3 regions of the Stappia sp. P2PMeth1 genome follow, and region 3 is predicted to be linked to each of the others. Evidence: riboswitches for the same ligand, from Rfam matches in the RefSeq annotation. Region 3 holds a riboswitch; each other region holds the start of a gene.
What was found. A riboswitch is a leader RNA that binds a small molecule or an ion and turns the genes downstream of it on or off. The one in region 3 is predicted to bind cobalamin.

Region 1 (3,227 bases), on a different contig from region 3:
CCGGCTGGAAGTGGACCTTCTGCAGCAGGACCCGCTCGGGGTGTCCGGCCGCATCCGTCAGAACGAACTCCTCGCCCTCCGACAGGCCGAGCAGGGCCAGCCCGCGCCGGGTGGTGATCGGCAGGAACATCCCCATCGGCATGGACAGGTGGTCGTGCGAGATCACCCGCGTGTCGGGCGGGCGGCCGTCGACGCTGTAGGTGACGCGGCTGCTCAAGGTGGCGACCGTCTCCGGCACGTCCTCGCGGAAGACGATGGTCGCCGTCTCGAGCTTGCGCTTGAGGATCGGCACGAGAGGGTCCTCGCGGCCGCGGCGGCGGTCGCGCATCACCTCGAGAATGGTGAAATCCTTGGTGGTCAGGATGCAGGTCTCGGTGGACATCGCAGGTCTCCAGCGCTCCGTCCGTGGAGCGGCAAAGGTGAAACGGATCGGAGTCCCCTGGCTGCCGGGTCGGCAGCGCAGGGGTTAGGATCCTGCGATGAGACAGCCTCCGAAAATCGCCAGCCGGTCGCGTGGCTTCGGCTCTTTCGTCGACGCGGTGGCGCTCATGCCGGCCGCGCCTCGGCCTCGGCCACGGCGGGGGGCTCGACGCTCTCCACGGTCAGCCGGTGGGTGCGCCCGTCGAGAGCCGTCCAGTCGATGGACTGGCCGGCGGACAGGCCGACCAAGGCGGCGCCGATCGGGGTGAGGACGGAAATCTTGCCCTCGGCGATATTGGCCTCGCCCGGGAAGACCAGCGTCACGGAGCGGTCCTCGCCGGCATCGGTGGTGAAGCGCAGCCGCGATCCCATGCGCACGACGTCGGCGGCAATGCGCCGGTCGTCGACGATGCGGGCCCGGTCGAGCTCGCTCGCCAACTGCTCGGCGACAGCGGGATTGCGGGTGGAAATGGACTCGGCAAGCCCGGACAGCCGCTCGTGGTCGGAGCGGGTCACGGTGATGGCGGGCTTGCGCCGCTTGCGGGTATCTGGAGCCATTCTCGGCGTCCTTGCAATGTTGTAAGGCCGCCGACGCACAAAGGCGCGCGTCGGGCGGTCTGGATCTCGTGAGGGGAAGTGTTCGCCGCCGTTATGGCCTGCTGTGTGCCCGCGAGGGGACGAGCCGGCCTATGCCCCGCGGCCGGGGCGCGACGCGACCTAGCCGGGGGTCAGTGTCCCGCGATGGGGCACACCCTGAAAACGCAAATCTGGCGCGGTGCGGTCGTGTTCATGCCCCGAAGGTCGGTGCTTGGCCGGCGAAAGTCAAGTGGTGGCTTTTGCGACCCGGCGACGGCGGGAACGGATTCGCCCACTGGAGGGAGCACGCCTCCCGCCCCGCCGCGCCCGGAGATCACCTGACGCAGCGTCCGGTTGCAGCGGCGAAGGGGACGGCGACAGACGATTGACTCGGGCGCGCGAAACCGCTCTCTTTGACGCCGACAGAGGTTCCGGACATGTCCGGATGAAAAGGGAACACGGTGAGGCGTACCCAACAGGGACCGAAACCGTGGCTGCCCCCGCAACTGTGAACGGAGAGTGGACGTTCGAAGGCCACTGACCCCGCCGGCAAAGGCAGGGTTGGGAAGGTGAATGTCCGCGATGACCCGTGAGCCAGGAGACCTGCCCCTGTCGGTCACCCGATCTTCGACGCGGGGTGTGTCGAGGCGCGGCTTTCCGTTGAGGTGACACCCGAAACCGCCTGCGCCCGCAGGCCGCCGCCTTGCGCCGTCGCGCTGGGGGCGTGCCTGCGTCCGCCGGCTCGTGCCGTATCGCGACGGAGCGCCGAGGGGCATTCCGGCGCACGTCAGGGGTGTGTCTGGATGAGGTTCATTTTGGGGGGCGCCTTGCGCGCCGGGCCGTTGGCTGCCGTGCTGGGGGCCGGAATGGGGGCGGCGATGATTGCCGCGCCGGGCGAGACCCGCGCTCAGGGTTTTGAAACGCCGGGTCTTGAAGATGAGGCGACGCAGCTCGACCGGATCGTCGTCTCGGCCGGGCGCACGCCGGTCGCCGCCGAGGCGGTGGGCCGGGCGCATACGGTGATCACCGCCGAGGAGCTGGAGACGACGCAGACGCGCTATGTCGCCGATGCGCTGCGCAAGGTGCCGGGCATCGCCGTCTCGCGCACCGGCGGCAATGGCGGCATGACGCAGATCCGCATCCGCGGCTCGGAGGCCAACCACGTTCTGGTGCTGATCGACGGCGTCGAGGTGGCGGCGACCTCCAGCGGCGAGTTCGACTTCGGCGGATTGCAGGTTGCCGACATCGAGCGGATCGAGGTGCTGCGCGGCCCGCAAAGCGCCATCTACGGCTCCAATGCCAGCTCCGGCGTCATCGCCATCACCACCAAGGGCGGCATCCGCAACGACCTGAAGATCACCGGCCGGGCGGAAACCGGCACCGACAAGACGGTGGCCGGCCATGTCGGCGTGCGCGGCGGCGGCGAGAGATACGACATCGCGGTCTCCGGCGCCTGGCGCCAGAACGAGGGCTTCAACATCTCGCAATTCGGCTCCGAGAAGGACGGCGACCGCAACGCCACGCTGAACGGCCGCTTCAACTGGGACATCACCGACGCGCTGAGCCTCGATCTCAGCGCCCGCTATGTCGACCGCAAGTCGGACACGGACGACCAGGATTCCGCCTGGCCGCCGACGCCGACGGAGGGCCTCGTCATCGACACGCCCGGCTACAACGCGACGAAGGAGTTCTACACCGGCGTCGGCCTGTCCTGGTCGCTGTTCGACGACCGGCTGGTGCAGAAGGCGCGGGCCAAATACACCGGGCTGGAGCGGCGCGGCTTCAATACCGGCAGCCTGAACGGCAACGACGACCGCCGGCTGCACCTCAGCTATCAGGCGACGGTGACGGCGGCGACGCCGGACTTCCTCGATGCAGAACACAGTCTGACCGGCGCCGTCGAATGGGAGCGCGAGCACTACAAGAACGCCTTTCCCGCTTTCGATCCCTCGCAGATCCCCGGCAAACAGCGCGACCTGACCAGCTATGTCGCCGAGTATCGCGGCGCCTTCCTCGACACGGTGTTCCTTGGAGCGGGCCTGCGCTACGACCGCAACGACCAGTTCAAGGACACGCTGACCTACAGCGCCAGCGCCGCCTATCTGCTGCGCGAGACCGGCACGCGCTTCCATGCCTCGATCGGCACCGGCGTCACCAATCCGACCTTCTTCGAGCAGTTCGGCTTCATCCCGGCGAGCTTCACCGGCAATCCGAACCTCAGGCCGGAGAAG
Region 2 (3,227 bases), on a different contig from region 3:
GGCACTGCCCGCACGACCTTCGGCCGTCGAGGGCTTGTCTGACCGGCGCAATGGATTGAATTTCCTGAGAAAAAACGCCCGGACGAGGTCCCGCTCGTCCGAGCTATTTTGTGGTGCCGTTTTTTGAGAAATTTCGAGACGGATTTTGCAAAATTCCGTCTCAAACGGCCCGGATTTCGAGACGGGCCTCTCAATATCGAGAAAACCCGTGGTCACGCCGGCTCACGCGGCGATTTTCGCGCCTCGCCGGGGCAGGTGGGGCAGGCGGGGCGAGGTTGTCCCCGCCGCCCGGACCGGTTTATCCACCGAGGACGAGCGCGGCACCGGCGAGGGCCGTCAGGCCGCCGAGCACCCGCGTGACGGCGTTGCCGCGCGAGGAGGCGAGCTTGCCGAGGCCATAGCCGAGCGCGATGCCGGCGGCATGCAGCAGGGCGGTGGCGAGGGCGAAGCCGGCGCCATAGGCGAACTCAGTTGCCGCGCCGATCTCGCCGCCATGGGCATGGCCGTGGAACAGGGCGAAGGCGGCAACGACGGCGGCCGAGCCGGCAACCGGCAGCCGCACGGCGAGCGCCACCAGCAGGCCGAGCGCGACGACCGAGGCAAGGATCGCCGGTTCGACGAAGGGAAGGGCGATGCCGGCCAGCGCCAGGACGAAGCCGAGCAGCATGGTGCCGACGAAGGCGGCCGGCACGATATAGACGGCGCGGCCGCCGATCTGCCAGGCCCACAGGCCGACGGCGACCATCGCCAGGATGTGGTCGGCGCCGAACAGCGGATGGCTGAAGCCGGCGGCGAAGGAGCCGTGCTCGCCCGGATGGAGATGGGCAAGGGCGGGCGTCGCGGTGAGCGCCAGGGCGGCGGCGGTCGCAGCGAAGGCAGCGGCGCGCCGGGCAAAAGTGAACCTCGTCATGCAGTCGATCCTTTTCTCAAGTCGATCCGGCGCCCCGGAATGGGTCGCGCCATTGCTTCAGGTCCTGTCAGTCGTTCAGTCAGGCAGGCTTTTCAGGCAGGTTTTCAGTCAGGCAGATTGGCAGTTTGGCAGATAGGCAGTTTGTCAGGTCGCCGGCCGCACGCGGCGGCCGGCGACGCGCGCCGTCAGGCGGCGGCGTGGTAGAGGCGCTGCTGGAAGACGAGGCCGGTGCGGGCCTTGTCGAGCAGCTTGGCGCCGGCGAGCACGGCAAGGTCGACCAGCGGTTCGACGATGATCACCGTCAGATAGGCGAGGCCGAAGCTGCCGACATCGGCAAGGTTCTCGGCGCTGAAGCCGCCGCCATAGAACGCCCAGAACGCCACCCAGGCGACGATGCCGCCCTGGTAGCTGGTGGAAAGGGCCAGCGCCTGCTTGTAGCTGACGTCCTTGTAGGCGGTCTTCGCCGGGATGATGCGGCGCGCCAGGAGGCTCATGGCGAACAGCGGCACGATCAGCGTCGTCAGGTTCATGCCGTATTGCGGCAGGTCGTCGGGCGCGAAGAACAGGCCCTGGGTGAGCAGGCCGAGCGCCAGGCCGATGCCGGCGGGACCGGCGCCGAGCATCAGGTAGAGCGTCGAGCCGAGAATGATATGGACCTCGGAGACGCCGACCGGCTTGGTCGGCAGCACTTCGAAGAAGCAGAAGACCAGCGCGGTGGCGATCACCGAGCGGACGAGGAGGGCGGCAAGGCCGCCGTCGCGGCGGATCGTGTCGAGCGACATCTTGCCGATCAGGCCGACGGAGGCGGCGGCGGTCGCCACGCTGAGAAGGATCTTGGCGCCGTCGACGACGCCGGGTTCGATATGCATGCAAGCCTCCTTGGCGCACCCACCGTGCGCGAAGCCAGGGACAGGATGGCGCGAGGGGCCCCCCGACGCGCCGTGATCGATGGCAGGTCTCCTGGCTCGCGGTTCCTCGCGCCTGTCCGCCTTCCCGGCTCAAGGCCAGTGGCATTCGGACAGCGCTCGCCGCTCACAGTTGCGGGGGCAGCCACGGTCTTGGCCCCTGTTGGGTACGCCGCACCGTGTTCCCTTTTCACCCGCGTCCGGCTTTGCCACGCGGGAACCATCGGTTGCGATGCTAGAGGGCGGGGCGTTGGCGTGACAAGATCAATTTTCGTCCGATCCTGTTCCGCGTGCGCCATCCCCGGACGCGGCGAAGCCGGAGATCCGGGAACCATTGGTGCCTTTGGCGCTATCGAGGCGGGAACACATCGCCACCCCCACGGCTGTCATACCTGCGAAGGCAGGTATCCAGTATCCGCCGGGCTGGTGGGTTTGCGAAAGCGGATGCCCCTCGACGAGGGGCGCTCGCGGCAGCGCCGAGGCTTGAGCCGAACCGTTCGTGGTTACTGGATCCCGGTCTTCGGCTGCGCCGAAACCGGGACGACAGCCCAGGGGTGGGCGCGCGTCGGTGTGAAGCAGGATGCCTCTCCTTGCGTCTTCCCGGACGGCGCGGCAGCGCCGAGCCGGGACCGGGGAGCCAAGCGTCACCGCTCCTCGGTCTGCAAACCCTTGAAGATCGCCACGCACATCAAGAGCAGGACGAGCGTGAAGGGCAGGCCGGTGGAGATGACCATGGCCTGCAAGGCGCCGAGCCCGCCGCCGATCAGCAGCACGATGGCCACCAGCCCCTCAAAGGTGCACCAGAACACCCGCTGCGGCACCGGCGCGTCGACCTTGCCGCCGGCGGTGATCGTGTCGATCACCAGCGAGCCCGAATCGGACGAGGTGACGAAGAACACGATGACCAGCACGATGCCGATGGTGGAGGTGATGGAGGCGAGCGGCAGGCCCTCGAGCATGGCGAAGAGCGACAGTTCCGGGCTGTAGCTGTCGATCACATTGGCCTTGACCGCGCTGGTCGCCGGGTCGGAGAGGACCTGGTCGATGGCAACGCCGCCGAACACCGCCATCCACAGCACGCAGACCAGCGAGGGGATCAGCAGCACGCAGGTGATGAACTCGCGCACCGTGCGGCCGCGGCTGACCCGGGCGATGAACATGCCGACAAAGGGCGACCAGGAGATCCACCAGGCCCAGTAGAAGGCCGTCCAGCCCTGGCGGTAGTCGTCGTCGGTGCGGCCGATCGGGTTCGACAGGCCGCCGAGATCGGCGCCATAGGCGAGGAGGCCGGTGACGAAGTCGCTGAGGATCGCGAGCGTCGGGCCGGCGAGCAGCACGAACAGCAGCAGCGCGGCGGCGATCACCATGTTGATCTCCGACAGGACCTTGACGCCGCCATCGAGGCCGCGCAG
Region 3 (3,227 bases):
GCAGCACGTCGGCGGCGAGCCTGCCCTTTTCCGCCGCCACGATCTCCACCGCCGCGCGGACGCGGCCGGCGACCTCGGCCCGCACCCGCTCCAGCGTCGCCGCATCGACGAGATCGGCCTTGTTCAGCACGACGAGGTCAGCGCAGACGAGCTGGTCCTCGAACAGTTCCTCCACCGGGCTGTCGTGGTCCAGCGCCTCGTCGGCGGCGCGCTGCGCGGCCAGCGCCGCCTCGTCGCCGGTCACCCGCCCTTCCGCGACGGCTGCGGCATCCACCACCGTCACCACCGCGTCCACCGTCACGCGGGTCTTGACGCTCGGCCAGGAGAAGGCGCGCACCAGCGGCTGCGGCAGGGCAAGGCCCGAGGTCTCGATGACGATGTGGTCCGGCGCCTCGTCGCGGGCGATCAGCATTTCCATCGTGGGGAGGAAATCGTCGGCGACGGTGCAGCAAATGCAGCCATTGGTCAGCTCCACCACCTCTTCGGCGGCGCAGTCCGGATCGGCGCAGCCGTCGACCAGCGAGCCATCGAAGCCCATGTCGCCGAACTCGTTGACGATGAGGCCGATGCGCTTGCCCTTTGCCTCGCGCAGCAGGTTGGCGAGCAGCGTCGTCTTGCCGGCGCCGAGGAAGCCGGTGACGATGGTGGCCGGGATCTTGCCGGCGGTGCGGGGCGTGGATGCGGTCATAGGCGGATCTCCGGCTGGAGGTGGGATGGCTTGAGAACGAGCGGCAGGCCGGCGGCGACAAGCACCGCTACATCGGCGAGTTCCGCGATGCGGCGATTGAGGCGACCCTGCTCGTCGCGAAAGCGGCGGGCGAGCGCATTGTCGGGCACGATGCCCGAGCCGACCTCGTTGGTGACGAGAACGATGGGGCCGGGCGCGGCGCGCAGCGCCCCGGCGAGCCGGGCCGTCTCCGCTTCCGGATCGGCTTCAGCGAAAATCAGGTTGCTGAGCCACAGGGTCAGGCAATCGACGAGGATGGCGCGCTGCGCCGTGCTCTCGGCAGCGAGGACGCCGGCAAGGTCGCGCGGCTCCTCGATGGTCCGCCAGCCCTCGCCCCGCTGGTCGCGGTGGCGGTCGATGCGCTGGCGCATCTCCTCGTCATGGGGCGTGCAGGTGGCGACATAGACGCGCTCGCGCGCCGAGGCGAGCACCAGCCCCTCGGCATAAAGGCTCTTGCCCGAGCGCGCGCCGCCCGTCACCAGCACGGTGCGGGCCGCGACAGGAGCCGGGGCGGTTGGAGAATCGGATGCGCCGCTCACGCGCAAGCCGTCCGGCAGCGGGATATGCCGGGAGGGCTGAAGCGGCGGGCGCCCTTCAACGGGAACATTCTGGCCTCCTGCCGTCCACCCGACGGCGCGTGACGTTTCGGGCCGGGCCCCTTGGCGGGGGCTCGGGTGATCCGGCTCGTCTCCTGGCTCGCGGGTCGCGGCCTTGCCCTGCCCTTCCCGGACCGAAAGGCCCAGTGGTTCATGCAGGAAGGCTCGCCGCTCACAGTTGCGGGGGCAGCTACGGATTCGGGAGCCCGACTTGGGTCCTCCCCCACCGTATTCCGACTTTCCCCTTTCACCGGACTTCGTCCGTCAGAAAGGACCGGAAGATCACGACTCATAGCCTGCCGAAGGGGCCGGCGTCCAGCAGCGAGACGTGGACGGCTCCGGGAAGCTTCCGCAGCGGCGCCCGCTCCACTCACAGCGGATGCGGCCGGATGCCCGCGGCTCTTGCCGGTGCAGCTTGCCGGTGCACGCTCCCCGCCCCTCCCCACTCCCCGACTGTGGAAAAGTTTTGCGACAAAGGGCTTGGCAAGCGGCGGCGCAGTTTGCTATACGCCTGCCATCGACGCGGTGCGGATGCCCCGCGTGTTTCGTGATCCCCGGTAGCTCAGTGGTAGAGCAAGCGGCTGTTAACCGCTTGGTCGCTGGTTCGAATCCGGCCCGGGGAGCCACTTCCTCCTTATCTTCCCAAAAATCCTCCAGTCTTCCCGAAAACATGCGCCGCCTGGCGATATCGGGTTTCCTGCGGCCGAATGGGCTCTAGGTCGTGAATTCATAACTGTGCCGTTTCTCGCCAGACTTACGAGTCCACGACCTACGCGCGTTCCTTCAGGAAGTCGACAAAGGCGCGCACGCGCGGAATGGCCTGGCGGCCGGGAAGCATCAGGGCGGAGATCGGCTTGGGATCCGCGTCGTGCTGTCCTTGGAACAGTTCAACGAGCTGCCCCTCGGCAAGCGCCTTCCTGCCGAGAAAGTCCCCAAGACGGATGATGCCGACGCCCTCGATCGCCATCTGCAACAGCGTATCGGCGCTGTCCGCGGTGACGCTCCCGCGGACGGGCGTCCGCACCACGGCTCCCTGCTCGATCATCGGCCAGTAGGCTTGGCCGGGAAATCCGGTCAGCAACAGACAGTCATGGCTCGCCAGGTCCTGGGCGGTCGTCGGTGTGCCGCGCCGTTCCAGATAGGCGGGGCTTGCGGCGATGACGCGGCGGACCGTGCCGAGGCGAGCCGCGATCAACTCGCTGTCGTCCAGCAGGCCGACGCGGATCGTCACGTCGATCTGCTCCTCGAACGGGTCTATGCGGTGGTCGGAAACCGAAACCCCGACCGTCACTGCCGGATGTCGGCGCAGGAACGCCGGCAGCAGCGGCGCCAACCGGTGCCGCGCGAAGGCGGTGCCGCAATTGACGCGCAGATGGCCGCGAACCTCGCCGTGCCGGTGCGACAGGTCGACCTCGGCCGCCTGTGCGAGCGCAAGCATGCGGCGAGCATAGCCGATGAAGACGGCGCCCTCCGGCGTGAAGGCAAGCCGACGGGTCGAGCGGTGCACGAGCTTGATGCCGGTGCGCTTCTCCAGGCGCGACACCATGCGGGACACGCCCGACGGCGTCATCCCCGTCTCCTCGGCGACAGCCGCCAGGGTGCCGAGATCGGCCAGCCGCAGGAGCAGGATGACTTCGGGTGCGAGCATGGATCCCTGCAGCATTCGTGACGTAGCGGCACGACAGAGTTGCGGCCGGAGCGGCTGCCTCTGCGGCGCATTCATACTATAGGTTGCACCCATAAAAACCAGTCAACCGCATGCTCCGGCACGCAACCGGCCACCTGGCCGGGCTGCTGGTCACGACTGCACGTGCAAGGCTCCGGACCAGAACGCAACGAAGTATGAGGAGGCGACATGGATACTGCATTATCCACTGAAGTCGAACGCTTCGAGGCCAGCCCGG

Region 1: linked by a shared signal. The riboswitch ahead of P2PM1_RS19965 (TonB-dependent siderophore receptor) and the one ahead of cobU (bifunctional adenosylcobinamide kinase/adenosylcobinamide-phosphate guanylyltransferase) in region 3 are both predicted to bind cobalamin.
Region 2: linked by a shared signal. The riboswitch ahead of P2PM1_RS09475 (energy-coupling factor ABC transporter permease) and the one ahead of cobU (bifunctional adenosylcobinamide kinase/adenosylcobinamide-phosphate guanylyltransferase) in region 3 are both predicted to bind cobalamin.

Annotation. Positions count from the first base shown of each region.
Region 1 covers NZ_FYAW01000035.1:10,173-13,399, forward strand. The annotation lists gene P2PM1_RS19955 (nucleoside-diphosphate kinase) at 1-382, opposite strand, end outside; gene rnk (nucleoside diphosphate kinase regulator) at 547-978, opposite strand; cobalamin riboswitch at 1,406-1,622, shown strand; gene P2PM1_RS19965 (TonB-dependent siderophore receptor) at 1,800-3,227, shown strand, end outside.
Region 2 covers NZ_FYAW01000017.1:106,049-109,275, forward strand. The annotation lists gene P2PM1_RS09465 (DUF805 domain-containing protein) at 1-42, shown strand, start outside; gene P2PM1_RS09470 (HupE/UreJ family protein) at 299-910, opposite strand; gene P2PM1_RS09475 (energy-coupling factor ABC transporter permease) at 1,096-1,779, opposite strand; cobalamin riboswitch at 1,843-2,055, opposite strand; gene P2PM1_RS09480 (BCCT family transporter) at 2,460-3,227, opposite strand, start outside.
Region 3 covers NZ_FYAW01000040.1:24,722-27,948, forward strand. The annotation lists gene cobW (cobalamin biosynthesis protein CobW) at 1-688, opposite strand, end outside; gene cobU (bifunctional adenosylcobinamide kinase/adenosylcobinamide-phosphate guanylyltransferase) at 685-1,266, opposite strand; cobalamin riboswitch at 1,391-1,617, opposite strand; tRNA gene P2PM1_RS21735 (tRNA-Asn) at 1,875-1,949, shown strand; gene P2PM1_RS21740 (LysR family transcriptional regulator) at 2,093-2,971, opposite strand; gene P2PM1_RS21745 (2OG-Fe(II) oxygenase) at 3,179-3,227, shown strand, end outside.